3 regions of the Sporomusa sp. GT1 genome follow, and region 1 is predicted to be linked to each of the others. Evidence: predicted binding sites of a transcription regulator. Region 1 holds the regulator's gene; each other region holds the start of a gene.
What was found. The regulator HrcA, encoded in region 1, represses chaperone genes, less so after heat shock. The targets are predictions, from matches to a motif close to TGTTAGCACTCNNNNNNNNNGAGTGCTAACA.
Positions count from the first base shown of each region.

Region 1 (10,166 bases):
GAAGATATTGCTGCCGTTGTGGCCGGCGGCATTAATCAGGCGATGCATCCTAACATTGATTACGAGAATATCCATATGTACTTACATTGATTTGGGACTAATTGTAATATCGTTCTGCCGCCAGGCATATACATTGTATGTAAACAAAAATAGCAGAGGACAACCAATTCTGGGGGTCTGGCGGAGGCGGCAATGGTTACAAGGAAAGAGCGGAAACAAAGAAATCAAAGCAGGCATTGGTCTAATTTCTTGCGATTTTACGGCATCTATAGGATTTCCAATATAGCGTTTATTGTGGTGATGATGGTAATATCAGGAGGATTATTTTTTGGCACCTATCTCAATCTGACACAGAGTGCTATACCGGTAAGTGGCAAAGCAGTATATTACGGACAATACATGCCTGCTTTGTGGCCTAAAGGAAAGGACGTGCTTATTTCAGGCATTCCTGGTTTTTCCCTGACATTTCAGCCGCAAAGTATAATAAAAATAACGCCGGCACCCGGTGATGAAAATTTTGCCAACAAAATAGTGCGGGTATTTGCAGGTGTTGATTTTCGCGATTTGCGCTCGCTAGTTTCACAGGAAATCCCTTTTATATTGGCGTTTAAAAAGCCGGTATCGCCTGCTGTCAGTGCAACGACACTGCCGAACTTCCCGGTATTTGATACGAAAACTGTAGCAATTACAGACAAACCGCTTGTAGGAATATACCATACACATACGGCGGAAGCTTTTATTCCCAATTCCGGCGTGACGCACCGGCCAGGAGGCCAGCACGGTGAAATCGTGGAAGTAGGAGCGGCATTAGCCAAACAGTTAGAGAAAAATGGGGTAAAAGCCATTCACAGTACCACGATTCACGACTACCCCAGCTTTATGAAAGCGTATGGACCTTCCGAAATTACTGCACAAAAAATGCTTGCCGAAAATCCGTCGATTCAAATGATTTTCGATATTCATCGCGACGCTGATAAGCGCCAAAATGTAACCCTTATGGCTAATGATTTGCCGATTGCCAAAATTACTATTGTTGTAGCTACCGGACAGCAGGATTTGCCCCAACCGCACTGGCAGCAGAATCACGCCTTTGCTAAGTTAATTGACGCTAAGCTGAATGCTAAATTTCCGGGGTTATGCCGCGGTATTCAATTGGTGGAGTGGCGGTATAACCAGCATCTTCATCCCAGAGCGTTGCTGATAGAAGTAGGATCACAGGAAAGCAGTAAAGAAGAGGCCATGCGTAGTATGGAAATACTGGGAGACATACTGGCAGAAATACTTGCTGAGAACCGTTAGTCAGCGGAGGAGGGGTGGCGTGTTTGAACGGGTGGCGGCAAATGATATAGGAATTATAGCCCGAGGTCTTTTTATATTGCTGGCCATTATTGTAATTGGTGTGGGACTGGCAGAACATCAATTAACCACTCTCACTCAGCGTCCTGAGCAAGAACGCTTCTTTTATATTGGCCGCAACCGGGAAGATGTATATTCGGCTTATGCTTTTGGCTATGGCTTAACGCTGGGCAAAATATATCCTTTTGCCCATATTTCCCGGACAGACCATGAGCTTGTAGTGCATATCGCCAATCATGCCATTACTATTCCGGCTAAAATAGAAATTGACGGAAGGTTTATTGGACATTGGCTTGATGTTTGGCACCGGCAGTTTGTGGATGAAGCGTTTGCCGCGAAGGAACAGGTGCTCGAATACTGGAATCACATTAGACCCTATATTGAGACTGCCATTCAGGCAGTGAGAACACAGGCCCAAGCGGCTATAGTGCAAATTAAACAGTATATTGGCGAATAGAGGTAGCGCTTGCAGTTAACGGGCAGCTAATGGTATAATTTATAGAAATGTGTAAAAAACCTTATTTATACCAGGGAGGAGCCCCAGTCTGATGGATACATCACATATTCGCAATTTTTCTATTATCGCCCACATCGACCATGGCAAGTCGACGCTTGCAGACCGGTTGTTGGAGTATACAGGTGCTCTCTCTGCCCGCGAGATGGAAAACCAGGTTTTGGATCAAATGGCGCTTGAACGCGAGCGTGGCATTACGATTAAAGCGCAGGCTGTTCGCTTGTCTTATACCGCAAATAACGGCGAAACGTATATGCTGAACCTTATCGATACACCGGGGCATGTTGACTTTACCTATGAAGTCTCCCGCAGTCTGGCAGCCTGTGAGGGGGCGCTCTTAGTAGTTGACGCCGCCCAGGGGATTGAAGCCCAAACGCTGGCCAATGTTTATTTGGCATTGGAACATGACCTTGAGATTGTGCCGGTAATCAATAAAATTGATTTGCCAAGCGCCGAGCCGGAGCGGGTTAAACAGGAAATTGAGGATGTTATCGGCTTAGATACCTCAGATGCTGTTTTGTCCAGCGCCAAGACAGGCATCGGCATCGCAGAAATCCTTGAGGCCATTGTTAAAAAAGTTCCGCCACCTGCAGGTACTGTTGATGAACCCTTAAGTGCACTCATTTTTGACTCGCACTTTGATTCCTACAAAGGTGTAATTGCTTATGTACGGGTGATGAATGGCTGTATCAAACCTGGCATGAAAATCAAAATGATGGCGACAAATAAGGTTTTTGATGTGACGGAAGTAGGCGTATTCAAACCATATCTTGCCAACATTGACGAGTTGGGCCCGGGACAGGTTGGTTTTATTGCCGCCAGCATCAAGAATGTAAAAGATACCCGGGTAGGTGATACTATTACCGGTGCCGAGCGTCCGGTGGCCGAACCACTCCCGGGTTACCGCAAAATTACGCCAATGGTGTATTGCGGTTTATACCCGGTAGATAGCTCTGATTATGAAAATTTGCGTGATGCTCTGGAAAAACTTCAGTTAAATGATGCATCGCTGGTATTTGAACCTGAGACTTCTATTGCTCTTGGCTTTGGTTTTCGCTGCGGTTTCCTGGGACTTCTACATATGGATGTTATTCAGGAACGACTGGAGCGGGAGTATAATCTGACGCTTATTACCACCGCACCCAGTGTAATTTACCGGGTGTTCAGAACAGACGGTGAAGTTATCAATATTGAAAATCCGTCGAAATTGCCGACAACTCAGGAAATTGAACATGTGGAAGAACCGTATGTAAAAGCCACAGTTATGGTTCCCAATGACTTTGTGGGCGCTGTTATGGAATTGTCTCAAGATAAGCGCGGCGAGTTTAAAGATATGAAATATCTGGATACCACCCGGGTAATGCTGACCTATCATTTACCCTTAAGTGAGATCATTTTTGATTATTTTGATAAGTTGAAATCATCAACACGCGGCTATGCTTCGCTGGATTATGAACTGTTGGGTTATAAGACATCGGATTTGGTAAAATTGGATATTTTGCTGAATGGTGAGCCGGTTGATGCCCTGAGTGTAATTGTCCACCGGGACAGAGCGGCGCACCGGGGGCGGCAGCTGGCCGAAAAGCTAAAAGGTATTATCCCCCGGCAAATGTTTGAGATTCCCATTCAGGCCGCTATTGGCAGCAAGGTTATTGCGCGCGAGACTGTACGGGCCATGCGCAAGGATGTACTGGCAAAATGTTATGGCGGCGATATTACCCGTAAGCGCAAGTTGCTGGAAAAGCAAAAAGAGGGTAAAAAGCGGATGAAACAAGTGGGCAACGTTGAAGTTCCGCAAGAAGCGTTTATGGCTATTTTAAAAATGGATTAAGGTAGCGGACGATGAGCAAACTTGGCCTATATGTTCATATTCCCTTTTGTCGACAGAAATGTTTGTATTGTGATTTTTCTTCCTATTCGGGAGTAGAACACTTATTTACGGCCTACACTACCGCCTTGTGTCAGCAGATTGCTGATCAGGGCGGTAAGTTGTATAAGCCGCTTGTTGACACAGTATATATTGGCGGCGGCACGCCCAGTGTCCTGCCGGTTCCCCTGCTGGAGCAAATAGTAGCCAGTCTTGAGGATAACTTTACGATTGAGTCCGGAGCTGAAATCAGTATGGAAGCTAACCCGGGCACGGTAACGCGGCAGCAGCTTGCCGCCTTGAAAGCTGCCGGAATTAATCGACTGAGTTTTGGTGTTCAGTCCTTTAATGATGATTTGCTTACCGGCCTGGGACGTATCCATCAAACGGCCGACAGTCTTGCGGTTGTGGAATACGCACAAGCTGTCGGGTTTAATAATATAAGTATTGATTTAATGTATGGTTTGCCAGGTCAGACAGTAGCTGGATTTTTTCGCGAGCTTGAGCAAGCGGCAGCATTACATACGGCCCATATTTCGGTATATGGGCTGAAACTGGAAGAAGGAACCCCGTTGGCGACGGCCGCTGAACAAGGGTTGCTGGCCTTGCCGGATGAAGCGGCCGAGGAAGCCATGTATAATGCAATGTCTGAGTTTTTACCAAATCAAGGGTTGGCCCGTTATGAAATTTCAAACTTTGCCCGTCCGGGATTCGAGTGCCGGCACAATTTGAAATATTGGCATTATCAGCCTTATTTAGGGCTTGGAGCTGCTGCCCATTCTTTTTTAAACAGGCAGCGAACAGGTACGGTAACGGGAATTAAGGAATATATAAGTAGAGTAACAACAGGCAGGTCTCCGGTCGTCATGGAGGAAATATTGACCTTGGGCGAGTCTATGGCCGAATATATTTTCTTAACATTGCGTACTACCTGCGGGATGAGATTAAGTCATTTTACCCGGTATTTTGGTGTAGATTTTTTTGACCTGTTTGGCAATGTTTTTGCGAGGCTTCAACGACAAGGCTTGCTGGAGGCAGATGATGAACGGATTTGGCTAACCGATACGGGGATGAAGTTTGGCAATATAGTATTTAGAAGTTTTTTACCCGATTAGCTCATAGAAGTAGTGTACTATCTTGACATTACACCCAAGGAGTGGTATTTTTTTAGTAGGTGTTAGCACTCGCGTGATATGAGTGCTAACAACAAGGAGGTGGAGTCGATGTTAGATGAAAGGAAGCGCCAAATCCTGCACGCCATTATTGATGACTACATATCCACCGCAGAACCGGTTGGCTCGCGGACGATTGCCCGTAAATATAATTTGGGGGTCAGTCCGGCCACAATCCGTAATGAAATGGCCGATTTGGAGCTGTTAGGTTATATTGAACAACCGCATACCTCGGCAGGCAGAATACCCTCAGTCAAAGGTTACCGTTTTTATGTTGACTGTTTGTTGGCACCACCCCAGATCTCTGACAAAGATATTCAGCTCATCGACAACTGGTATCAGACAAAAGCCCGGCGGATAGACGAAGTGTTTCAGGAGACAGTTAAGGTCCTTTCCCGCGTGACCAGCAATGTTTCTATGGTCCTGGCACCACAAGTGTCACAATGTACATTCAAATACCTTCAGTTCTTACCGCTGGATGAGTGCCGGTCTATTGTTGTTATTATCACCGATACCGGGTTGTTAGAAAATAAAATAATTGAAATTCCTGAAGGCCTGAACCATGAAGACTTGACCCGTGTGGCAACTGCCATCAATTCCCGGCTGGGAGGCTTGGCGATCGAACTGATTACTACACCGGTGCTAAAAGATATTCAAAACGATATTTTGCCTGACCCGCAGTTGTATGAAAGGGCCGTTACCCTGCTTAAGCATGTACTTACTGTTGATAAGAAGGAAAAAGTGTATCTTGGCGGCACGACGCAGATGTTAAATCAGCCGGAATTCAGGGATGTTGATAAGGTTAAGGGTCTCTTAACCATGCTGGAGGAAGACCGTTTGCTATGTGATATTCTCCATATGGCCAACAGTGATGGTGTGGTTGTTACGATTGGTCAGGAAAATAAATATACAGGCATTCATGACTGCAGTGTTGTTCAAGCCACGTACCGCATAGACGGGCAAGTGGTAGGAACGGTTGCCGTGCTTGGTCCCACCCGGATGGAATATGGTAAAACTATGTCTGTACTTAAATTTATGCAACGCCATTTAGGTGAAATTTTGAAAAAGTATAAAATGCTATAGGTGGGAGGAAATCCATGAATTTAAAGCAAGCCGGCAGTGGCGCTGATGTGGATGAACGCTTAGCCGCTCTGTTAACTAACGCCAATGCTGTACGGGCAATTACTGCAGCCGTTGAAGGTACAATCGGCCCTAAAGGGCTTGATACTATGCTGGTTGACCGTTTTGGTGAAGTTATTATTACCAATGACGGTGTCACAATTTTAGATAAGATGGATGTTAATCATCCGGCGGCAAAAATGCTTATTAATACCGCTAAGGCCCAACAGGCCGAAGTAGGAGACGGCACTACCACCGCGACCATCATGGCTGGCAGTCTGGTATCTGAAGGGGTAAACCAGGTTATGCGCGGTGTACCTGTCGCCAGAGTCATTGAAGGCATCAGGTATGGTGTCGCCAAAGTCCTGGAAAACGTAAAGGACCGTACCCGTACGATTACTGAAGTAAATGATCCCATACTCCGGAGTATTGCCATGATCGCCGGACGGGAACATGAAGATATTGCCGACCTGGTGGTAGCAGCCGCTAAACTGATAGGTGTGGAAAAGCTAAACGAATCTAACTTTAAGCTGGCCGAAATTATTACGGCGGAAGCGGGCGCTGACAATGAAGTCTTTCTGGGTGTTATTGTTGATCAGGAACGTATGACCCAGGAAATGCCGGAAGAAATATTGAATGCAAAATTACTGCTTATTGATGATGCACTTGAACCGGAAGAGATTGAAGACGAGGCGTTAAGTACAGAAGCCGGTTTTAAAAGGTATATCGATCTGCAGGATGAATTTAAATCCAACGTGCAAAAGATTGTTGGTCTTGGTGTGAACATTGTTATGGTTGACCGGGGGGTACACAGCGCTGCCGAGGAAATTCTCACAGATGCCAATATTATGGTTATTCAGAGGGTATCTTCCAAAGATCTGCGCCGGGTAGCCGATCACACCGGAGCGCGGATGATAAAACGCACCGGCTTGAAAAAAGAACAGACCGATATTGAAAAATATTTGGGTGCTGCACAAAAGGTATACCAGGATGAAAAGCTGGAACAAGTGCGGGTTATTGGCGGCAGCGGCAAGCCAATGGCCACGATTTTGGTAGGTGCAGCCACCGAAGAGGTAGTAGGGGAACGCGAACGTATTGCTAAAGATGCCGCTTCCAGTGTGCAGGCCGCAGTAAAGGGCGGTTACGTACCGGGCGGTGGTTCCATTGAAATTGCAATGGCACGGGAAGTCAGCAAATATCGTGAAAACCTTAAAGGTATGGCTGCCTATGGCCTGGATTGCGTAGCTAATGCTCTGAAGCAGCCTTTGTCGCAAATCGTGGAAAATGCAGGCTTTAATCCTCTGGAAAAAGTAGAGGATGTCGTTGCTGCGCAAACGGCTCAAAACCGCGATTCTTTAGGTGTGGATTGTGATAGCGGTGAAGTGGTTGATATGCTGGAGCGGGGTGTTATTGATCCGGTTCCGGTAAAACTTCATGCCATAAAAGCTGCAGGAGAAGTGGCTGTGGCTATTTTGCGGATTGATACCATTATAAAGAAAAAAGAAGAGGGGGCTAATGCCCAGAAGGCAGGCGGTGCTGACAGCGGTATGCCTGACTTCTAAATAACCGGAGGTGGAGTTCGTGGCAGAAAAAAAACAAGAGCGATTACAAACTGAATCAGTTCAAGAAAATCTAAATACTGAAACTGCAGCAGAAGAAAATTATGAAGTTTGTTTTCAGGCAGAAGATGTAAGTCAGTTTATGGCGGCGCTGGATGAAAAAGGCCGCCTGCTTGATGAGATGACAGACCGGTATAAGCGCTTACAAGCCGATTTTGATAATTTCCGGCGCCGGACTCGTCAGGAGAAGGAAGAACTATCTATTATAGTTGCAGAGCGCATTATTTGTGAACTCTTGCCTATAGTGGATAATTTTGAGCGGGCAACAGCCAGTACGCCAAATGACGTAACTGCTTTGGCCACAGGCGTGGAAATGATTTTCCGCCAGCTAAATAGTACCCTGACACAGTTAGGGGTAGAGCCCATTATTGCGGTAGGAAATATGTTTGACCCAGCGCAGCATGAAGCCGTACTGCGCCTTGAGGATAACAGTCAGCCTGATGGTATGATTGTGGAAGAACTGCAAAAAGGTTACAAAGTTAACGGGCGGGTAATTCGTCCAAGTATGGTAAAAGTAGTAGGAAATTAATTCACAAGTAAGTTTACTTAAGGAGGAAATTAACGATGGCAAAAGTAATTGGTATTGACCTTGGTACTACCAACTCCTGCGTGTCTGTAATGGAAGGCGGCGAGCCGGTAGTTATTCCTAATCCGGAAGGCAGTCGCATCACCCCTTCTGTAGTAGGTTTCTCAAAAAACGGTGAGCGCTTAATTGGACAAATCGCTAAACGTCAAGCTGTCTCCAATCCTGACGGCACGGTTAGCTCGATTAAACGTCATATGGGGACTACGCATAAAGTTACTATTGAGGGTAAGGACTATACTCCTCAGGAAATTTCAGCAATGATTCTGCAAAAACTCAAATCCGATGCGGAAGCTTATCTGGGTGAAAAAGTAACTCAGGCGGTAATTACCGTTCCTGCGTACTTCTCTGACAGCCAGCGTCAGGCTACCAAAGATGCCGGTGCTATCGCAGGTCTTGAAGTGCTTCGGATCATCAATGAACCTACGGCTGCAGCTTTAGCTTATGGTATGGATAAAGGCAATGACCACACTATCCTGGTATTTGACTTGGGTGGTGGCACGTTTGATGTGTCGATCCTGGAACTGGGCGACGGCGTGTTCGAAGTTAAAGCCACCAGTGGTAATAACAAGCTGGGTGGCGATGACTTTGACGAAAGGGTTATGAATTGGCTGGTAGCCGAATTCAAAAAAGAACAGGGAATTGATCTGACCAATGACCGGATGGCCATGCAACGGTTGAAAGAAGCTGCGGAAAAAGCCAAAATTGAGCTGTCAGGTGTACTTACCACTAATATTAACCTGCCGTTCATTACTGCCGATCAAACTGGTCCGAAACATCTTGACATCAATCTGACCAGGGCAAAATTTGATGAATTAACGGCCGATCTGGTTGAAGCTACCATGGGGCCGACCCGTCAGGCATTAAGCGATGCCGGGATGTCTGCCAAGGATATTGATAAAGTTATTCTTGTCGGCGGTTCCACCCGGATTCCGGCCGTACAGGAAGCCATTAAAAAATCTTTGGGCAAAGAGCCGCATAAAGGTGTCAACCCGGACGAGTGCGTAGCCGTCGGTGCCGCCATCCAGGCCGGTGTGCTTGTTGGTGAAGTAAAAGACGTACTGTTGCTGGACGTTACGCCGCTGTCCCTGGGCATCGAAACTCTGGGCGGGGTATTTACCAAAATTATTGACCGCAATACTACCATCCCGACTTCCAAGAGTCAGACCTTCTCAACTGCTGCTGACAATCAGCCGTCTGTTGATATTCATGTACTGCAAGGTGAACGCGAAATGGCGTCATATAACAAGACACTGGGACGCTTTGAACTTTCCGGCATTCCTCCTGCCCCCCGTGGCGTACCGCGCATTGAGGTTACTTTTGATATCGATGCCAACGGGATTGTCCATGTATCGGCAAAAGATTTAGGTACAGGCAAAGAACAAAAGATTACCATTACTTCTTCCGGTGGACTGGATAAAGAGGAAGTAGAAAGAATGGTTAAAGAAGCCGAGTCGCATGCTGCTGAAGACAAACAGCGCAAAGAAGAAGTCGAAGTTCGTAATAATGCCGACTCGCTGGTATATAATGCGGAAAAAACCATTAAAGAATTTGGCGAAAAAGCCGATAAAACTCTTGTTGATCAAGTGCAGCAAGCGGCTGATAAGCTGAAAGAAACATTGAAAGGCAGCGATATTGAGGCCATCAAGGCTGATTCCGAAGCTCTTACTAAGCCGCTTTACGAACTGTCGACTGCTATGTATCAAGCCTCTGCTCAGGCCGAAGGAGCGGCAGAAGGGGCTCAGCCAGGCGGAGCACAAGGTGCGCAAGGTGCACCTGATGACGATAAAGTAGTTGATGCCGAATATAAAGTGGTGGACGAAGACAAGAAATAATGAGTTTGGGATGGTGTGAATGAGTAAGCGTGACTATTATGAAGTGCTTGGTGTAGCCAAGACGGCGTCAGAGGATGAACTCAAAAAAGCCTATCGCAAAT
Region 1 covers NZ_BMBX01000001.1:45,607-55,772, reverse strand. Annotated here, with positions in the region: gene gpr (GPR endopeptidase) at 1-90, shown strand, start outside; gene spoIIP (stage II sporulation protein P) at 193-1,299, shown strand; gene GT1_RS00290 (hypothetical protein) at 1,319-1,813, shown strand; gene lepA (translation elongation factor 4) at 1,905-3,701, shown strand; gene hemW (radical SAM family heme chaperone HemW) at 3,713-4,852, shown strand; gene hrcA (heat-inducible transcriptional repressor HrcA) at 4,961-5,992, shown strand; gene GT1_RS00270 (TCP-1/cpn60 chaperonin family protein) at 6,007-7,590, shown strand; gene grpE (nucleotide exchange factor GrpE) at 7,610-8,176, shown strand; gene dnaK (molecular chaperone DnaK) at 8,212-10,065, shown strand; gene dnaJ (molecular chaperone DnaJ) at 10,085-10,166, shown strand, end outside.

Region 2 (10,166 bases), on a different contig from region 1:
TTGTCCTTAGTATACCGCAAACAATCAGACCTCGATACGGAAAAACTCCGGCTGGCAATCGTAAATGTCAAAATGCCGCAACCTTGACATGATGTCATTAGGTAACGGCACTCATTTTGCAATAAACAGGGACAAAGTTTGGCATTAATCTTTGGCAGCTTTGTTTTTAATTTTACTTTTTCCGCGAACTATTGAATTTTAGATCATTCAAAAGATCTCCACTAAGTTCTGACATCATTTGGATGATTATGCTTTTGCTGTCTTGGTTCAATTTATCTTCTGGAAGCTCAACAGTTATTGTTATGTGATACTCCCCATACGACTTTCGAATTACTCGACAATTGGATGCGTAGTTATAATTCATATTATTCATATCTAATTCACTCCGCTCATCAATAAAGCTAGTTGTGCTAAAGGTATGCAGCTTTACGCAACACCAGTGCAACAATCATAACATATATACGTTGTTGTAGTTTTTCATTAGCAATATAGGCCTTATGCAAAAAATATATTTTTTACATAAATGACATTCAGTAAATGTCATTTATGTACTAATCATACAGTAAAATAAACCAAATGACAAGTAGTAAATGTCACTTGGGGTGTATAATGTATAAAAATAAATCTGCTGATGGCAAAAACAATTTATGCGGAAGCAATATCAGAAAAATAAGAATAGGTTTAGTTCCCAAAACTTCTCAAAGAGAACTGGCAGATAAGCTGCAAATGCAAGGTTTGGATATTGATAAGAATGCAATCCAACGAATTGAGAGCGGAGCACGCTTTGTAACAGATATTGAACTCAGGGCATTTGCAAAAGTTTTAAATGTCTCCTGTGATGAATTAATTGATTTGATATAGCAACAAAAACCTCAGATAGCCTGAGGTTTTTGTTGCTATATCAGGATAGTATTTATACTATATAATAGTACCATTATAATACCACGAACAAAAATCAACCTCGAGAAGCTTGATAAATCAAGGTTCTCGAGGTTTTCTCTTACTATTCCCATTCAATTGTAGAGGGTGGTTTGGAAGTAATATCATAAACTATCCGGTTTACGCCTTTAACTTCATTGACAATGCGCCGTGAGATGCTATCAAGCACCTCATAGGGCAAACGTACCCAGTCGGCAGTCATGCCATCTTCGCTCTCGACAATTCTAAGCCCAACAGTATATGCGTATGTCCGCTCATCACCCATAACGCCGACACTTTTCATAGCCGGAAGCACGGCGAAGGACTGCCACACTTTGCGATACAAGCCCGCGTTTCTGATCTCCTGATATACGATGGAATCAGCTTCACGGAGAATTTCCAGACGTTCTTCCGTGATCTCACCGATAATCCGTATCGCCAGGCCCGGCCCCGGGAAAGGCTGACGGTAAACGATATCCTCTGCCAGTCCCAGTTCGCGCCCTAATTCCCGAACCTCGTCCTTAAACAGGTCTCTAAGCGGTTCGACAAGTTCAAACTTCATATCTTCCGGCAGACCGCCCACATTGTGATGGCTCTTAATAACAGCCGCAGTGGCAGTACCGCTTTCAATAACATCAGGATATAAAGTACCCTGCACCAAATAGTCAATTTCGCCTAATTTAGCAGCTTCAACTTCAAAAACCCGAATAAATTCTTCGCCAATAATTTTGCGTTTCTGTTCAGGTTCAGTGATACCGTTCAAGCGCGTCATAAACCGTTCAACAGCATCCACATACACCAAATTCATTTTAAAGCCGTCCCGGAAGGTCTTAACAACCTGTTCTGCCTCGCCTTTACGCAGAAAACCGTGGTTAACAAACACACAAGTCAGTTGATCACCGATTGCACGATGCACCAGTACAGCGGCTACGGAAGAATCCACACCGCCGCTTAACGCGCACAGTACCCGTTTATTGCCTACCTGCGCCCTGATTTTAGCTATCGACTGATCGACAAAAGAGCCCATATTCCACTCCCCGGTACAACCGCAAATAGTAAACAGGAAGTTTTTAAGCATATGCATACCTTCCGGGGTATGTACTACCTCGGGATGAAACTGTACTCCGTAAATACCTCTGGCACTGTCTTGCATAGCAGCCACCGGTGTACTGTCGGTATGGGCGGTAATGATAAAACCTGCCGGTGGTTCGGCAATATAATCGCCATGGCTCATCCATACTTGGGTTTCACCGGTAATTTCCGCAAAAATAGCGTCATTTTTATCAACAAACAGTTTGGTATTGCCATATTCGCGGGAAGTGGCATGGGCTACCTTACCGCCCAACGTGTGCGCGGTGAGCTGCATACCATAACAAATTCCCAAGACTGGCAAGTTGATTTCAAATATCTGGGGATCGCACTTAGGTGCATTTTCACCATAAACACTGGATGGTCCGCCGGAAAAAATAATGCCTTTAGGGGCCAGCTGGCGTATTTTATCAACACTGGTGTTGAAAGGTACTATTTCACAATAAACTCCGCATTCGCGAATCCGTCTGGCAATTAGCTGGCTGTACTGGCCGCCAAAATCCATGACCAAAATCATTTCTTGTTTGCCGGTCGTCATGTAATATCCTCCTTTAATTAGCTCCAAATTAGTGACTAAGGCTTGTCTACCTGCGAGTAATTACTATATAAAAATAACAAACTGCCTGAATGTAATTATCGGCGTAAGCCCGGTACTTTATGCAATCATATCAAGTTCGCCATATATCGCCAAAATCCTCCCTGGTAGGAAAATAAGGATAAAAAAAGAGATTGCCCTAGCTTGCTACAATGACAGTTACTACCGTCACTATAAGCAACGTAGGACAATCCCTGGGTACTAGTGTCTCTGTATTCCTTTATCACTGTATTTTTCTAACAATTCGCCAACCGTAACAAAGGTATATCCCTCGGCCCGAATCTTCTCCACGAGAATAGGCAGGGCATCGGCTGTCTGTACCGGAGTGTCGGAAGCATGCATCAAAATAATGGCTCCCGGTTTCAGGCGTTTCATTACTCTTTCGACAATTACATCCCGGCCGGGGTTTTTCCAGTCCAGCGAATCGACATTCCAGATAATTGTTTTATAGCCAAGCTCGTCGGTAGCTTTTAATGATTTCTGACTGTAATGGCCATTGGGCGGTCGCAGCAGCCGTGGTTCGACGCCGGTGACTTCTTTAATCTGAGCATGGGCTTTGCTGATATCTTCTTTCACCCATTCAGGCGACATGTCGCCGTAATTTTCATGCCGATGCCCGTGGCTGGCAACTTCATGACCGTCTTGGGCTATACGCTGCGCCACTTCCGGAAACTTTGTCGCCCATGGCCCCATAATAAAGAATGTTGATTTGATATTATTTTTCTGCAAGGTATCCAGAATGGATGGAGTGAATTTGTTTCCCCAGGAATGGTCAAACGTAAGCGCCACTACCTTTTGGTCGGTACGAGTCCCCGCAATAGCAATCGGCCCGCCTGAAACTACGTCAGCTACCTGCACATACATGGCAGATATGGCAAATAATCCAATAATACTATAGAAAACATTCCGGTTATTAAATAGGCGGCGCAAGCTGATAATCATATATCCCCCTCCTTCCGCAGCTCTACTAATACCTCATCTGTGCTAAATTAACAGAGTTTTAATACAGATAAGATACTAAGTATGTATGCGTCAGGCACGGGGTTTATGCTAGTACTACCGCCCTTGCCACTTTATATATGGGTATTTGTTCATGAAATAAACAATAAGCCAGTTGGATACCGAATAGGCGGAGCGCAAAGTTATAATAATGGTAGCCCCCGTTATCCACCAATACCACTCGCTGATCCTAATTTCGACAGGAATAAAAAACACAGCAGCCAGTAAAACAATGACAAACATACTGCCGAGTGGAATGACTGTTTGGACAACATCAAACCCCAACCGGGTATACAGCAACGTGTTAAATGTTTTTTTTCTGGCGGTAAACAACGCCATACAGTCGTCAAACCGGTCATTGACCCACTGTTCCTCTGCACCGGTGACAATAAGCTTGCCACTGCAGGGAACAAAGTTTTTCAGGGCAATGGCGATTGTCCCCTTTTCCGGCACTTCCACGGTCAGCGTAAGTTGATCTATCCGCGGCATCTTCCTGGCAACAGCAATAAGCTGCTCCCAGCTCTCAATCGCCTGAACCGGGCGTTCTTCTAATTCCTGTTTGCCTAAGAGATCATCATTTTCACCAATGGTAGCATGCCAGAGGAACTCTCCATCCTGACTGAAAATACCCCATAGCTTAGTAAATAACTGTTCATCAAGCGTGCAGGCAGGTATGCGGCTTTGTTCAATATGATTGTATTCCAATGTATTACCTCCGTAAGGCTGCTTAGAATAATCTTATGGGCTTGGTGGACTACTAGTATTATATAAGAAAACCCCTTCACAGGGAAGGGGGTTGTCTTAATTATTAGATTATTCTGCTCTAAGGGGCAAGGGGCTACATCATTCCGCCCATGCCGCCCATACCACCCATACCGCCCATGCCGCCCATAGCAGCAGCAGCGCCGCCGTCTTTCTCAGGCTTATCGGCAATGAGAGTTTCGGTAGTGAGAACCATAGCCGCGATGCTGGCAGCATTTTGCAGCGCCGAGCGAGTAACCTTCGCCGGGTCAACAATACCTGCAGCAATCATGTCAACATATTCTTCAGTCAGAGCATTGAAGCCAACACCCTTACCGGCTTTTTTAACATTGGCAACAACAACCGAGCCTTCAAGACCTGCGTTGTTAGCGATTTGGCGTACCGGTTCTTCAATGGCCCGTTTCACAATCTCTACACCAGTCTTTTCGTCACCGACAAGCTTCAGGTTTTCCAGGCTGGCTTGAATGCTGATGAAGGTAGTGCCGCCGCCGGCAACAATGCCTTCCTCAACAGCGGCGCGAGTAGCATTCAGGGCATCCTCGATACGCAGTTTTTTCTCTTTAAGCTCAACTTCAGTAGCAGCACCCACTTGGATAACGGCTACGCCGCCAGCCAATTTGGCCAGACGCTCCTGGAGCTTTTCTTTATCAAAATCAGAAGTAGTTTCTTCGATCTGAGCGCGAATTTGGTTAACACGCTTTTTAATTTCTTCAGCCTGACCACTACCGTCAACAATGGTAGTTTCCTCTTTGGATACGCGAACCTGACGGGCACGGCCAAGGTCTTCCATAGTTACGCTGTCAAGTTTGCGGCCAAGTTCTTCGGTAATAACAGCACCACCGGTAACAATGGCGATATCTTCCAGCATAGCCTTTCTGCGATCACCAAAACCAGGCGATTTAACAGCTACAGCGCGGAAGGTGCCGCGGAGTTTATTAACCACCAGGGTAGCCAAAGCTTCGCCTTCCACATCTTCAGCAATGATTAAGAGTTCTTTGCCTTGCTGAACTACTTTCTCCAGTACCGGCAGCAGGTCGGCAATGGCGCCGATTTTACGGTCGGTAATCAGAATGTAAGGATCGTTAAGAACGGCTTCCATTTTGTCCGGATCGGTAATCATGTACGGGGAAATGTAACCGCGGTCAAATTGCATGCCTTCAACCACATCAAGGTCAGTACCCATGGTTTTGGACTCTTCAACGGTGATAACACCATCTTTACCGACTTTTTCCATGGCTTCCGCAATCAATGAACCAATCTCTTCGTCACCAGCCGAAATGGAGGCGACTTGAGCGATAGCATCTTTAGTTTCAACTTTTTGGGAGCTATTTTTGATTTCGCCAACAAGTACGTTTACCGCTTGCTGAATACCTTTTTTCAGAATCATGGGGTTGGCACCGGCAGCTACGTTCTTCATGCCTTCACGAATCATAGCTTGGGCAAGCAAAGTGGCTGTGGTAGTACCGTCACCGGCAACATCATTGGTTTTGGTAGCAACTTCTTTAACAAGCTGCGCACCCATATTTTCAAACGGATCTTCCAGGTCAATATCACGGGCGATGGTTACACCGTCATTAGTGATTGCCGGAGCACCGAATTTCTTATCAAGCACTACATTGCGGCCTTTAGGGCCCAAAGTAACTTTAACAGCATTAGCCAGAGCGTTTACGCCTCTCTCAAGCGCCCGACGAGCTTCTTCGTCAAATAAAATTTGTTTAGCCATTTATGTATTACCTACCTTTCACTTTATAATAATTAGCTGATTATTCAATTACAGCCAGGATGTCTCTTTCACTGATAATGAGGTACTCTTTGCCCTCAACCTTAAGTTCATTGCCGGCATATTTGGAGAAAATAACCTTGTCGCCAACCTTAACCTCTAAGGCAACCTTTTGACCATTTTCCAGAGTTTTGCCTGAACCAACAGCCACAATCTTGCCTTCCTGCGGCTTCTCCTTAACTGTGTCCGGAAGAACGATACCACTCTTGGTAACTTCCTCCTTTGCCAAAGCTTCAATCACTACTCTGTCGCCTAATGGCTTAATCATGTAAAGACCTCCCTTTATTGTGTGTTAATATTAACAGTTTTTTGTTAGCACTCATTCGAGTTGAGTGCTAATCTATAACTTATAATATAAAATTCGCTTCAAAAAATCAAGAGCATTTAGGTAAAAATACGTAATTTTTTTTAAACCTTCAAAAAAATTTCAGGCCAGAAACCATAATAGTCTCTGTCCTGACACAAAATTCGTCTATTTACCTTTTGCGGGTGGCTGATTCGACAATGGCGGCAGCCACCTCCCGAATGGATTTCCGTTTACTCATACTATATTGTTGAATGCGCCGGTAGGCTTCACTTTCGGTTAAACTGTAGGCATCCATTAAAACGCCTTTCGCCCGGTCAAGTACTTTCCGGGTTTCCAGCGAGTTTTTGACTTCTTCCAGTTCACGCTCCAATTCAGCAAACTCCTGAAACCGGGATAAGGCGATTTCCATAGCAGGGAATAAATTAGCTTCTTTTACCGGCTTAACCAGGTATGCCAGTACCCCTGAGTCCTTGGCTTTTTCCACAATCTCTTTTTGACTGAAAGCCGTTAGCAGCAGAACCGGTGACAGCTTCTCGGTAGAAATAATTTTGGCTGCTGTAATCCCGTCCATTTCCGGCATCTTGATATCCATAATGACAAGGTCAGGGCGATGTTTACGGGCCAGGTCAACTGCCTTTTCCCCGTCTGAGGCTTCGCCCACCACCGTATGTCCGGCTTCTTCCAGTATCTCTTTCAGGTCCATTCTTATAATCGACTCATTATCAGCAATTACAATCCGCAAAGCGTCCATGTTATTCCTCCTTCGCCTCTTTAACGCCTTCCATCAGCCGGGGAATAGTAATAAAAGCATGGGTTCCGGCACGGGAAAACAGGCGGAATTTCCCCCCAAGGTCATTTTCAATCAGGGTTCTGACAATCTGCAAACCCAAGCTGTTGGTATTTTGCAGGGTAAAATCCTTAGGGAGGCCAATACCGTCATCATAGATATCTATCTGATAACTTTCGGGTGTTGTCGTAATATCCACCCCGATGAGTCCCTCTTTGCGTCCGACAAAGCCATGTTCAATGGAATTTTGAATAAGCTCATTAATGACCAGTGCCAAGCTGCTGGCCTGTTCAGAAGGCAAGATAACGGTTTGGCCGTTAAGTACTGTTTCGATATTAAAGTTAGGCTCAAGCATATTTTGTATAACTAAATCCAAAATATTTTTGGTAACTTCAGCCACATCAATGTATTCCCTGTCTTGCTGAGATAAAAATTCATGAACAACCGATATGCTCAGAATCCGGTTTACACTTTCTCTAAGTGCTGCTTTAACTTCCGGTGTCTTGGTACGCCTGGCCTGCAGTCTGAGCAGACTGGCAATGGTCTGTAGATTGTTCTTAACGCGGTGGTGTATTTCCTGGATGACTGCCGATTTTACCAGTAGTTCCTTTTCCTTCTTTCTGATATCGGTTACATCGGCAATAATAAACACGGTGCGTACTACCTGGCCGCCGACAAAAATCGGAATAGCCCGCTGTACTAAGATCATGTGGCCGGCTTCCGTCTCTTTTTCGAGCGGCTGCCCGGTGGCCAGCGCCTGCTGCACCAGCTTCATGTTCACTTGACGGTCAGATACCCGACGGCCAATGATCCGGTTAATGCCAAGCACTTTATAAATGGCATCGGCTGCCGAATTGGCAAAAGTAATGCAACCTCGTTCATCAATCACCACAATACCGTCACGCGTACTCAGTGGCCGGTACAGCCTACGGTCGAGCGGTCCGCCGATGGCAGCCATAGTCAGAAGCATATAGGCTGTTTCCACCAGCATACTGTGTCCGTCGGCACCAGCCTCCTGGGCATTGGTTTCAAAGCTGGCAGCGGCAATAAGGCCGCCATCGAAATCCCTGATTGGATAAACCTGCATTTCTAATGCATCCATACCAAGTGCCCATTCGCGCTGTCCGGCGATATTAGCACCCGAAACAAGTGTCCGCCATACCAAGGGTTCTTCGCCTGCCTGCACCGTACTGCCCAAAATATTGGTTTTAAAATCAATATAACTGGTACTGGGCTTAGCTTGAGCAACAATAGCCAAAAAATTCTCGCTGTGACCGGGAGCATACAGTGTAACCTGAGCGTGAGCAAGATCGGCAGCCAATCCCAGTACGCTTGCCGCGTTATCAAGAACCTGGATCTGCCCTGGAGTTAATACTGTGATTTTTTGGCAAATACCGACAATCACGCCCATAGATAGTTCCCCCGTTCCACATAAAGAAAACCCGGCTTACGTCAAGCCTCGGCAAAAGCAAAAGTCGGTGCTGCCCTTATCCTGTTTGTAAGAAAGCTATACTTTCTGTTAGGGTAAAGAAAACACGACTCGCGCTGAGCCCCGGGCAAAAGCGAAAGCCGATGCTGCTTGTTATCAGGCAAAAGTTGAACCTTCTGTCAGCAAAGTAAAACTAACACTTGCTAATTCTTTATGTATTCAACTAAAACACAAATAATTCCTTGTCATCTGGTCATAAATCCACAAAGTTACAGCCATATATTTATCCACGACCTTTACCCGGGTTATCCCCGAACTTATCCACATTATCCACAAGGTTATGCACAATACCATAGTTGCTGCAATACGGTTTCGGCGTGGTTTGTTATAAACTTACCCACATTATCCACAATTGTCATTTAATTGTTGTCCACATTATCTGCAGCCTAATTTGAGTGAGGGAACAGCATTAAGATGTAAATCGGCAAAATCCTTGGCCAAATACTGATAATACGCCCTGCAGGCAATCATCGCCGCATTGTCGGTACAAAGTACAGCCGGCGGATAAAAAAGCTTGAACCCCCGTTCAGTTGTTCGGGCCGCCATTTCGCTCTGCAGTGATGAATTAGCCGCTACGCCCCCGGCTAAAACAATTTTGTCAACACCCACCTGCTCGGCAGCCATTATGGTTTTCATGACCAGCACATCAACCACAGCCGCCTGAAAGCTGGCAGCGACATCAGGAATACTGACTGTTTCCTCTCGCTGTTTGGCGCTGTTTAAGTAATTTAACACCGCGGATTTTAAGCCGCTAAAGCTAAAGGCAAACTTATTTTCGCCTTCCTGCACGGCAAAAGCGCGGGGAAAGGCAATCGCCTGGGGATTACCTTGCTTCGCGGCATTATCAATATGCGGACCGCCCGGATAAGGAAAATTCATTACCCTGGCAATTTTATCAAAAGCCTCACCGGCGGCATCATCGCGGGTCTGCCCCAGCAGCACAAGCTCATTATAATCCTTAAGGTGAATAAGGGAAGTATGACCGCCTGATACTACCAGCGCTACGAAAGGCGGCTGTAACTCTTTATGGGCCAGGAAATTAGCAAAAATGTGCCCTTCCAAATGGTTTACGCCAATCAACGGCTTGTTAAGGGCAAACGCCAGAGTTTTGGCAGTTGCTACACCAACAAGCAGCGCACCGACTAATCCCGGCCCATAGGTAACGCCAATGGCATCGATATCGGCAAGTGTCGTTCCCGCTTCAGACAAAGCTTGCTCAATAACAGGGATCACATTTTCGATATGTTTGCGGGATGCAATTTCGGGAACAACGCCACCAAATTTTTGATGTGTCGGTACCTGGGAAGAAATAATATTGGCTAAAATTGTCCGCCCGTTCGCGACAACCGCGGCCGATGTTTCATCACAGCTTGTTTCTAAAGCCAAAGTTAAACTTTGCGTCATAAGGCCAGACCTCCATCATATGTCTGCTAATTATTA
Region 2 covers NZ_BMBX01000034.1:18,773-28,938, reverse strand. Annotated here, with positions in the region: gene GT1_RS20205 (helix-turn-helix domain-containing protein) at 610-861, shown strand; gene guaA (glutamine-hydrolyzing GMP synthase) at 1,004-2,545, opposite strand; gene pdaB (polysaccharide deacetylase family sporulation protein PdaB) at 2,804-3,544, opposite strand; gene GT1_RS20190 (hypothetical protein) at 3,659-4,306, opposite strand; gene groL (chaperonin GroEL) at 4,440-6,086, opposite strand; gene groES (co-chaperone GroES) at 6,127-6,411, opposite strand; gene GT1_RS20175 (ANTAR domain-containing response regulator) at 6,620-7,201, opposite strand; gene GT1_RS20170 (sensor histidine kinase) at 7,203-8,648, opposite strand; gene tsaD (tRNA (adenosine(37)-N6)-threonylcarbamoyltransferase complex transferase subunit TsaD) at 9,102-10,130, opposite strand.
Region 2: groES (co-chaperone GroES) is a predicted target of HrcA. The motif match lies at 6,454-6,484, and genes of this name have one in related genera.

Region 3 (10,166 bases), on a different contig from region 1:
TAATAGGAGAGGACTAACTCATGGAAAAAATTATTGAACAAGTTGCTGGCTGGGATTATTTAAAGAAACTCCCTCGTGAAATTTTCGGTTTTACGCTAATTAATGAATTAATGACTTGTGGTTCCCAGTATCGCATTTTTACTTATAATAACCACATGGCCCGGCGCAGTTTTACTATTATGTATGATCAAGCGACTAAAGACTTCCTGGCCCGTACAGTAGTGGGATTAATGGAATACTGTGATATTAGCTTTATTACCGGCGATTTGGCGGCATTGGAAAATATTCTGACAGACCGGATGGAAAAAACCCTTAAGGGATTAGTATATTTTGATCCGGTATCTTTGTGTGTGCGGTTTAAAGAAAAGAAAATTGTTGAATGGCCGTATATAACCAAGCTGCCCAAGCAATTGTCCGGATTTGAACTTTTTATAAATCCGCGGGAACCGCTTAAAGCATTAAACGGTACCTACGTTTTAATAGACTACAGTGATTTTACGACAGAGAGCAATTTGACGATAAACTATAATATTTTCCGTGACGAATTTTTTGGTGAAATCCGTACCAAGCGGACACCTGTTATGATATCTGATTTTGATGCCAAAACATTGCCTGAGCTTGAGGCGCGGGTAGTGGACAAGCTAATTCCAACTCTTGACGATTTGAGTAAAACTACAAGAACAATCTGATTAGAATCTGCAATTAAGGAGGTAAGCTATATGCCAAGAATATTAATATGTGATGATTCCTCATTCATGCGCATGATACTCAAAAAACTGCTAATAGAAAAAGGACACGAAGTAGTTGCAGAAGCTGGTGACGGAAAACACGCTGTACAATTATATCGTCAACATAAACCGGACTTGGTTACTATGGATATCACCATGCCGGTCATGGACGGAATCCAGGCAGTCAAACATATTCATGAGGAAGACCCTTTTGCTCGTATTGTTATGGTAACAGCCATTGGTCAACGGAGTATTATCACTGAGGCCATCAAAGCAGGTGCATCAAGTTTTATTATCAAACCTTTTGATCCAGGACAAGTAGAGGAAACGATCAATAAAGTCCTGGCTGGTTAAATCTGCTTACTGAAAATACTTGACTATTTAGATATATTACTATATAATTAATCGCGTTGCTGTGCATGTTGAGTATGATTTTACTAGCTAAAGTATTGACTTTACCTAGCAAATAATATATACTAAAACATGCGATTGTCTAGCGGCCCTGTGGTGTAGCGGTCTAACATGCCGCCCTGTCACGGCGGAGATCGACGGTTCAAATCCGTTCAGGGTCGCCATTTCGCCTCGGTAGCTCAGTCGGTAGAGCAGAGGACTGAAAATCCTCGTGTCGGCAGTTCGATTCTGCCCTGAGGCACCATTTAAGCGGAAGTAGCTCAGCGGTAGAGCATCGCCTTGCCAAGGCGAGGGTCGCGAGTTCGAATCTCGTTTTCCGCTCCAGTTCCATATTTAGAGGAAGTTCCGCGCTACGCTGGAACTAAACGACTCACACATGTTGCTTCGCTGTTTATGGCGGCATAGCCAAGTGGTAAGGCAGAGGTCTGCAAAACCTCTATTCCCCAGTTCAAATCTGGGTGCCGCCTCCATCTACAAAATAAAGCCACATATTCGTGGTTTTTATTTATGCTAACTAATCCCCATGCCGGGGTGGCGGAACTGGCAGACGCAACGGACTTAAAATCCGTCGGAAAGAAATTTCCGTACCGGTTCGATTCCGGTCCTCGGCACCAAACGTAAAAAGAACTTCGCGAATAGCGCGGAGTTCTTTTTACGTTTCATAGTTTGTCTGAGGAGGTTAGTAGGTTAAGGAATTACACGGCGCTTGCAGCAGTCGAATGGCCGACATAATCGGTATGGCCGGCAGTAATATGGTCTGCAATGATACGGGCGGCAATAAAAGGGAATGCAGCATTGACGAATATCCTGCTGTTCGTCAAATTCGGTTATTTCCGGATACTCTTTGAGCCGTTCATTTCTTTTGTTTTTCACAAATGTAACCCTCCATTACTCTGATATTACATAATATGCAGCGTTGAAATAATGGAGAGCAAAAAACGCCCGGACAACATGGAAGTGTCGGGCGCTTTTTCAACTTTACTTCCTGCTTTGTGCCATTAATGCAGCGACTTTGTTGGCAAAGCTGATTGGGTCTTCAGGGGCAATGCCCTCCATAAGCAAGGCCTGCCCATAGAGTAAATCGCAATAATCTTTAAACTCTGTAGAATCCGGAGCCGTTTCATGCAGGGTCTTGATAACGGCGAAAATTTCATGGTCTGGATTGATTTCCAGGATACGGCTTGCTTTGAAGGAGGACTTGTTCATCTCAGCTAAAATTTGTTCCATAGATAAGCTAATGCCGGTATCACCGCTAACCAGGCAAACGGCGCTTGATTTGAGGCGGCTGCTAAGCTTAACATCGGCAACTTTACCGGTCAACTGGTCTTTTATTGCTTTAATCAACGACTCATTTTCCTTGGAAAGCTCTTGAACCTCTTTTTGTATTTCAGAAGAGCCGATATCTTGCAAGTCTAAATTGCCGCGGCTGACTGACTGGAATTTTTTATCCTTGTACTCACCCAGAGCATCAATACTAAATTCGTCCACCCGGTCAAAGAGGTAGAGGACTTCAATACCTTTTTCTTTGAGAAGTTCCATCTGCGGCAGACGCTCTACGGCAGAACGATCTTTGCCGGTGGCGTAATAAATAACTTTTTGTTGCTCAGGCATCCGGTCTGTATACTCTTGCAATGTAGTAAGCTCTTCAGACTGGGAAGAGGAGAAAAGCAGCAGATCTTTTAACTTGTCGCGACTGTGATAATCCGCATAAACTCCCGTTTTTATGGCTTTGCCATACTCATTCCAGAACTTTTCATATTTAGACCGGTCTTTGCTCAGCATGTTTTCCAGTGTTTTCAGGATGCTCTTTTCCAGGTTTTTACCAACCAGTTTTAGCTGTTGACTGTGTTGGAGAAGCTCCCGGGAGATATTAAGGGAAAAGTCGGGAGAGTCGACCAGGCCTTTGACAAAGCGCAAATACTCAGGAAGCAATTCCTGGCAATTGTCCATGATAAATACATTTTTAGAGTATAGTCTGATACCGGTTGTGGCCTCACGCTGGTAAAAATCAAAAGGAGCATGAGCGGGAACGAAGAGCAGGGTAGTATATTCTACAGCACCTTCTACTTTCGAGTGAATGATCTCCAAAGCATCTTCCCAATCGTGGAAAAGGGTTTTATATAGCTGATTGTACTCATCTTTTGAGATATCATTCTTGTTACGCGTCCACAGCGGCGTCATGGAGTTAAGGGTGCGTACTTCTACTGTTTGGGAAGGAGGCGCACCAGCTATTGCTTTGCCCTCCGCATCTAACGGCTGTTCTTCTTTGACAAAATTCATTTTAATGGGATAGCGGATGTAATCAGAATATTTTTTTACCAGGTTTTGAAGAATATAGCGGTTTAAAAAGTTTTCTTCCTGATGCTCAGGTGAATGGTACTCTTGCTTTAAAGTCAGCACAATCGTGGTGCCGCGCGTATCCTTGTCACACTCTTCGATGGTATAAGTGCCATCACCGGTTGACTCCCACTTAATGCCTTTGCTTTGTCCAGGTGCACGGGTTAATAAAGTTACTTTTTCAGCCACCATAAAGGCTGAGTAAAAACCGACCCCGAACTGACCAATTAATTCCGTATCAGCGACCGAACCAGCCTCTTTTACTTTTTCAAGGAAGGATTTTGTACCTGATTTAGCGATAGTGCCGATGTTCTCAACTACTTCATCAAGCGTCATGCCCATGCCATTGTCGGCAATAGTCAGAGTATGAGTAGTTTCGTCGGGAATAAGAAAGATTTCAAAATCAGTCTCGTTTTCTAAAAGCGCATGATTGGTTAATGACTCAAACCGAATTTTGTCGATGGCGTCTGAGGCATTCGAGATAAGTTCCCGCAAAAAAATTTCCCGGTTAGTATAAATAGAGTGAACCATCAAATCCAACAATTGTTTAGTCTCTGCTTGAAATTCCCTTGTTTCTTTAGTAATTGCTTCTTGAACCATAGAAACCTCCGATATTTTATTACTCTGTTAGCACTCTTTGTCTTTGAGTGCTAAATATATCTAAATAATAGCTAAATTACCAGGTAAAATCAAATGTTGCAACAGATAAATTAGTCCAAATTGCTATAATACTGCTGCTTATAGCTGTGATTTTCGTTATATTACGGTATTTTTCGCGCAAATTTTATTTGTTTGCAAATAGCAACGTTTTTTTGGCGGGAGATAATCATTATGTGGCAACTTGTTGGTATTCTAAAATATAATACCAAGAAAAGCATGACATCCCCCTTGACAATACTGGCTGCTATTCGTTATAATTCAAATGCAATCAATTGAATATGACCTTCATCGTAAGGGGAGTAGCTTTTCGGATAATTGTCAACATACGGTGCCTGAGGCATCTGGCATTATCATTGGTATATTACCAATAGTGAGACCTTCGGTATGTATTAATTGCGTACCTAAGGTCTTTTTAGTTTGAGAGGAGGAGCCACCAAGGAAGCAAAATAGCTTTTGCATTGGTATAGAATAGTGTTGGAAAACACCACACTAGTAAGAACAGAAAATAGGAGGAATAATTTATGGATTTTTTCGGTACTATTGGTCCTGAATGGTTTATGGCTTTGGGAAGCATCCTTTTGGTTAACTTGGTATTAAGCGGTGATAATGCTGTTATTATTGCACTTGCCAGTAAAAACCTGCCACCTGATCAAAGAAACAAAGCAATTATGTGGGGAAGTGTGGGGGCGGTTGTTCTCAGGATCATTCTTACCTTCGTAGCAGCTTATCTGTTGGATATCCCGTATCTCCAATTTTTTGGCGGTTTGGCCTTGCTTTATATTGCCATTAGCCTGTTGAAAAAAGATGAGGGTGAAGGCAATGTAGGTCAAGCTAATTCCTACTTCGAAGCCATTAAAATTATTCTGTTTGCCGACCTTATCATGAGCCTGGACAATGTTCTTGCTTTGGCCGCTATTGCCCAAACCGTTCCTTCCGGTAAATACGGTTTGATTACGATTGGTCTTGCAACCAGCATTCCGCTAGTGGTGTTTGGCGCCCAACTTTTGATGAAACTTATGGATCGTTTCCCGATCATTATCTATATCGGAGCAGGTATACTTGGGTATGCAGCCGCTGCAATGATCGTTGCCGATAGTGCGGTCGGACAATATGTCAGCGATTATGCGTTATTCCTCAAAATTGCCTTGACATTGGCAGTAGTTGGTATCGGGTATGTGAGGAGAAACAAACCTGATGCCCCCACTGAAGCCGAGGGTTAATTAATTTAATTTGTTTTTTGCCAGGATGAAAACCGCCGACGGGCAATTGCCGTCGGCGGTTTTGTTTTACCCTCGCGGCGGACAGCAGTGCAGGTGTAATCGTCAAAAGACCGGCACAAGCCGTGTCTTGGTTACATTCTCTCAACTATACGCAATATCGGCAGTACCAGCGCAGCCAGTACCAGGATAAAGATACCAATGGCTCCAGACCGGTTATCATGCCGCATAAGCCAATAAGCATAGGTTATGGCGTGAAAACCGATGACGGCGCCAATGCCCAGGTGTATGTAATCCACGCAAAAATCACTCCCTGATTGGCATAGTTTTATACATAAGGCCGGTACGGCGCAGCTTGGCATCTACTTTGATATGTATTTGGGCCTGTGGATAAAGACGGTTCCAGTCAATTGCGCTAAACTCGTCATAATTTTTGACTTTAGGCCGCAAATATTTGCCAAAGTTTACAACATCGGCTTCAAGTTCCTGAGTTTTGACCAGCATGTTTTTCATCTCCTGAGAAATGGCTTTAGATACCTGCTGCTCTATCTCCGGCCGCAGCTCATCAGCCTCATAGTTAGTACCGCTGGAAATACTGCTTAATTCACATTCTATCAGCACTTCAATATTGATTTCCGGTACATCGTCAATCAGGCTGACCTCAATTTTCGGAGCGCTCCCCAACCGCATCAGAAGATAGACATTCTGTTCCGGCACACGCGGGTCGGCCAAGGTTAAAAATCCTTTAGGGAAATTTCCCATAAGAATGGCCAACATCCGGGTTTCTACATTTGTCAGCATACCTATCATTTTATCACCTTTAAATATGGCTGTGCCCGCAAGGGCGGCCGGATTACCGCCTTCACGCGCAATATCGCCGGGAAGATACCCCGGTGCCCGGTCAGGAAGTGTCGGTGCAGCACTTGGTTTATCTTTACCCGTATCAGGATTAATTCCTGCCAGAACGGTGCAGGGAGCGCCGCCCGGCTCCTTCAGCCTGACATAAAAATCATGCAGTTGGCTGGATAGATAATAGCCGCTTTCCGATGATATGCCCAAAACTCCTTCTGCCCAGCGTGATGGCAGCAATTCAAGTTCCGGATTGTTCATATCGATGAACTCTTTGGCAGTACCTCTGGCGACCACTAGGTACATGGAACCACGAAATTCCCGGAAACGAGTCAACGGCCCGATTAAATTGGCTAATCCTTGCCGGGCCAGTTTTTCACCAACAACCCAGATCTTGACATGAGAAAGATTGGGTGCACGGCCGACAGAGGCATTTAATAAAGTCTGAGCCTCAACCAGCGAAGGTGCTTTTACCGTAACTTTCTCCACCACTTTTTCGCCGCCGCCACTCTCGCCGCCACTGCCCAATGCCCTGGGAATAGCAATGAGGTAGGTTACGTTCAATTGATTATCTGCGGCGGCGTCAACGCCAACAGCCAATACGTAAGCCACCGCATCAGTTTCCCGCGCGCCATTGCAACCTGACATAAGGAGGCAGAAAAGCAGCAATGCCGATAATAACTTTACCCTGTGGAACATGAGTGAACTCTCCCTTTTCGTTTGTGCCAAAGGACGGCAAGCAGCATTGCTGTTGGCATGAGATATAACCCGGCATTAAAAACGGTTACGACAAACAGGGAATCCAAACGGATGACAGTAGCAATATCCGGCGGCATCATGGCTAATTGGGCAATAAGGTAAGCTGACAGGGGAATAAGCGGGCGCATAGTAGGCAGAAGCAGCATCCTGGTAATAAAGTAAGTACCCATGTAGATGCTGATAGCAATACCCAGTACCCCGACAACAACCCATAGGATAATAAACAAAGATTCGATCCGCTGCACATAACGGCTCAAATATACCAAACGTGCCATTTCAAAGAATGGCAATATCTTTTCGGTTGCGCCATTTACGCCAAATACCATAGTAAATACCATGATCGACAGGCCTTTAATCGACACGCTGCTGACAATACCAAAGATGCTGGCCCATGTAAAGGTCCTGAGGTTCTGCAGGGCAGGAGCCACTACCATAAGGATCAGCCCCCCGGTATTAATACCTGCAGTTAAAACAGTTTGTTTAAGTGAAGGCAAAATGCCTTTGCCTACCCAGGGAGTGAGATTATATATATCATAATAGGGCACTAACAGCAATAAAACGGCTAACAGGCTGAAAATACTCATAGGCATTAATAAATATGTTCCACGCGCCAGGGTTTCAAGACCAAACCAAGCCGCCAATGCCACTACAACAGCATACCAACCGACAATAAAACTAAATTCTATTTGCGGCAGTGCCGTAAGCAGTGTATTCTCGGCAAATTGTCTGAGCAGTATGGCTGCATTGGTAAAAAAAACAATAATACCCAGAATGCTGAAAAGCCAGGCCCCCATGCGCCCGAACAAACGCTCGGCAACATTAACAATGTCTCCTTGCACATATTGATAAACATAACGAATGATCAGCACAGCAATTATAGCCGGAATGGCCGCTAGAATATCCACCCACCAGCCGGCGCTGGCGGCAATGGTCACCATATTGGCCGGTGCTGTAAGAAAAACGCGCGGGAACAATATAATAAAAACCAGGGCAGTTCCTTCTGCCAGACCCATACGTCCAGGATGGTAGCTCATGATTTGTCTTCCTCCCCGGCTGGTTTTTCCATCATCCATTTCCGGCTGATGTGTGGCTGCCGCCGTCTGTCTATAGTGTTAAGCGCATCCGGACGCTGCTCTTGACGAAAAACAGGTCCGCGTATCACCACATCCAAATTTGCTTTGGCTTTTGGGGCTACAGGCACCATGTAAGGCACGCCGAATGACTTCATACTGCATAACAGCAGCACCATAATCAGCAGCCCGGAAGCTACGCCGACAAGCCCCAGCGTGGCGGCCAGCAGCAGCATAACAAACCGCAGCATCCGAAAGGCCATAGCCATTTGAAAATCAGGTATTGCAAAAGAAGCCAAGCCGGTAAGAGCAATAATAATAACAACAATGGGGCTGACAATATTAGCCGTAACGGCGGCCTGTCCTAAAATGAGAGCACCGACAATGCCAATGGTTGACCCCAGGACACCGGGAATTCTTAGCCCGCCTTCCCGGATAAGCTCAAAAGAAAATTCCATCAGGATAACTTCCACCAATGCCGGAAACGGCACACGTTCTCTGGCACCGGCAATGGCCAGCACAATTTCAGTTGGCAGTGCTTCCGGGTGAAAATAGTAAATAGCCAGATAGAAAGAGGGCAGCAATAAAGTAGTGAAGCCGGCTATCAGACGCAGAATCCGCAAAAAAGAACTGCTAGGCCCCTTAAAAGAAAAATCTTCGGCAGAATGAAAAAAAGTAAAGAAGCTAACCGGTACAATATGGGCAAAAGGAACGCCTTCCAGGATAAAAGCTACCCGGCCCTCACTCAGATGTGAGGCTACCCGGTCAGGGCGTTCGGTAGATAATGCCTGCGGGAAAAGGATACCCGGGTGATCCTCAATAAATTGCTGGAGCGTGCCTATATCGCCGACATAACTGGTAGAAATCCCTTCAATGCGCCGTTTAATTTCCTTTACCAGTGATGGATTGGCTACAGAGGCCAAATACATAATGGCGCAATTGGTATTTGTGCGTTTACCGACTGTTACAAATTCAGTAACCAGATCAGAGCTTTTCAATGTAGAGCGGATAAGACCGGTATTGATACGCAGACCCTCACTAAAAGCAGCCTGTGAACCCCGAATGGTTTGTTCGGTAACAGGCCTGCCGACACTCCGCTGTGCCATGCCCTTAGTGTCGATCAGCACGGCTTCCGGCACACCATTAATAAACAGCGCGGTATCACCGCTATTAATGCTATTTTGAACTGATTGAAAATCAACGGCTTTCTTGACTTGGTTGGCTGGCAAGCATTCTTCAATAATTTGATCAGTAAGACTGTTGGCAGTATTGTTAACAGCCCGGTCAGCAGAAAATAACATAAGTGGCTGCAGTATCGCCAAATTCAAGGTTTTACTATCAACCATACCTTCCAGAAATACCATCATAGCTCTGACAGGCGGGGATAAGGGAATTGTCAGATGCCGAATAACGGCATCCTTGTTCTCGGGCAGCCGATACAGTTTTTCTACAATTGACCGGTTTTCTTCCAAATTAGCGCTAACCTGGCGCTCACTCGGCGTACTCACTGCATCATAGGCCAAACGCGCTGGTGATATTTCGGTTTGCAGTTGACTCAGTTTCTTATACTCGGCTCTGAACTCGTCGATAGACGATATTTTTCCGTCCTTCAGTGTTTCTGTTATTTTCTCCATGCTGTCCTGGAGCGATTTGGCATGTCTTAAGAGCATGTTGAGTTCCTCAGCCGAACCTTGCAAGGCCGATGCCGGGGTTATGGGCAATGTTTCATCTTCATTAGGCAGTTCTTCCAAAAAAAAGGTAGGAGGAGTGCGCGATGGTTTATAAACAAGCATGTCTTGCAGATAGCGATAGATTTTAACAATAATGTTATCCCCCATACTATTCACCCCATTTACCAATAAATCGCAACTCGTGGTTATTATTACCAGAGTACCATTTTTTTAACATTATTTTTTATCCCAACAGAAGGTATAACTTTCTTAAGAACAGGATAAGGGCAACATCGGCTTTTGCTTTCGGCGCAAGCCGTGTTTTCTTTATTTACAGCTTGTATGACGGCCGCCCGCGCCGGTCCTTGGCTCGGCATCTTTTCTTTTATAAGATCCAGTGGCACACAAAACTTATACCTGTTAAACGAAAAAACCGGCCAAACTCAAAAGTTCAGCCGGTTTCAG
Region 3 covers NZ_BMBX01000003.1:170,501-180,666, forward strand. Annotated here, with positions in the region: gene GT1_RS06395 (hypothetical protein) at 21-689, shown strand; gene GT1_RS06400 (response regulator) at 720-1,082, shown strand; tRNA gene GT1_RS06405 (tRNA-Asp) at 1,227-1,303, shown strand; tRNA gene GT1_RS06410 (tRNA-Phe) at 1,308-1,383, shown strand; tRNA gene GT1_RS06415 (tRNA-Gly) at 1,389-1,463, shown strand; tRNA gene GT1_RS06420 (tRNA-Cys) at 1,535-1,609, shown strand; tRNA gene GT1_RS06425 (tRNA-Leu) at 1,665-1,753, shown strand; gene GT1_RS06430 (hypothetical protein) at 1,827-2,012, opposite strand; gene htpG (molecular chaperone HtpG) at 2,118-4,076, opposite strand; gene GT1_RS06440 (TerC family protein) at 4,658-5,356, shown strand; gene GT1_RS06445 (hypothetical protein) at 5,488-5,652, opposite strand; gene GT1_RS06450 (Ger(x)C family spore germination protein) at 5,660-6,850, opposite strand; gene GT1_RS06455 (GerAB/ArcD/ProY family transporter) at 6,886-7,995, opposite strand; gene GT1_RS06460 (spore germination protein) at 7,992-9,869, opposite strand; gene GT1_RS06465 (DNA recombination protein RmuC) at 10,153-10,166, opposite strand, start outside.
Region 3: htpG (molecular chaperone HtpG) is a predicted target of HrcA. The motif match lies at 4,102-4,132, and genes of this name have one in related genera.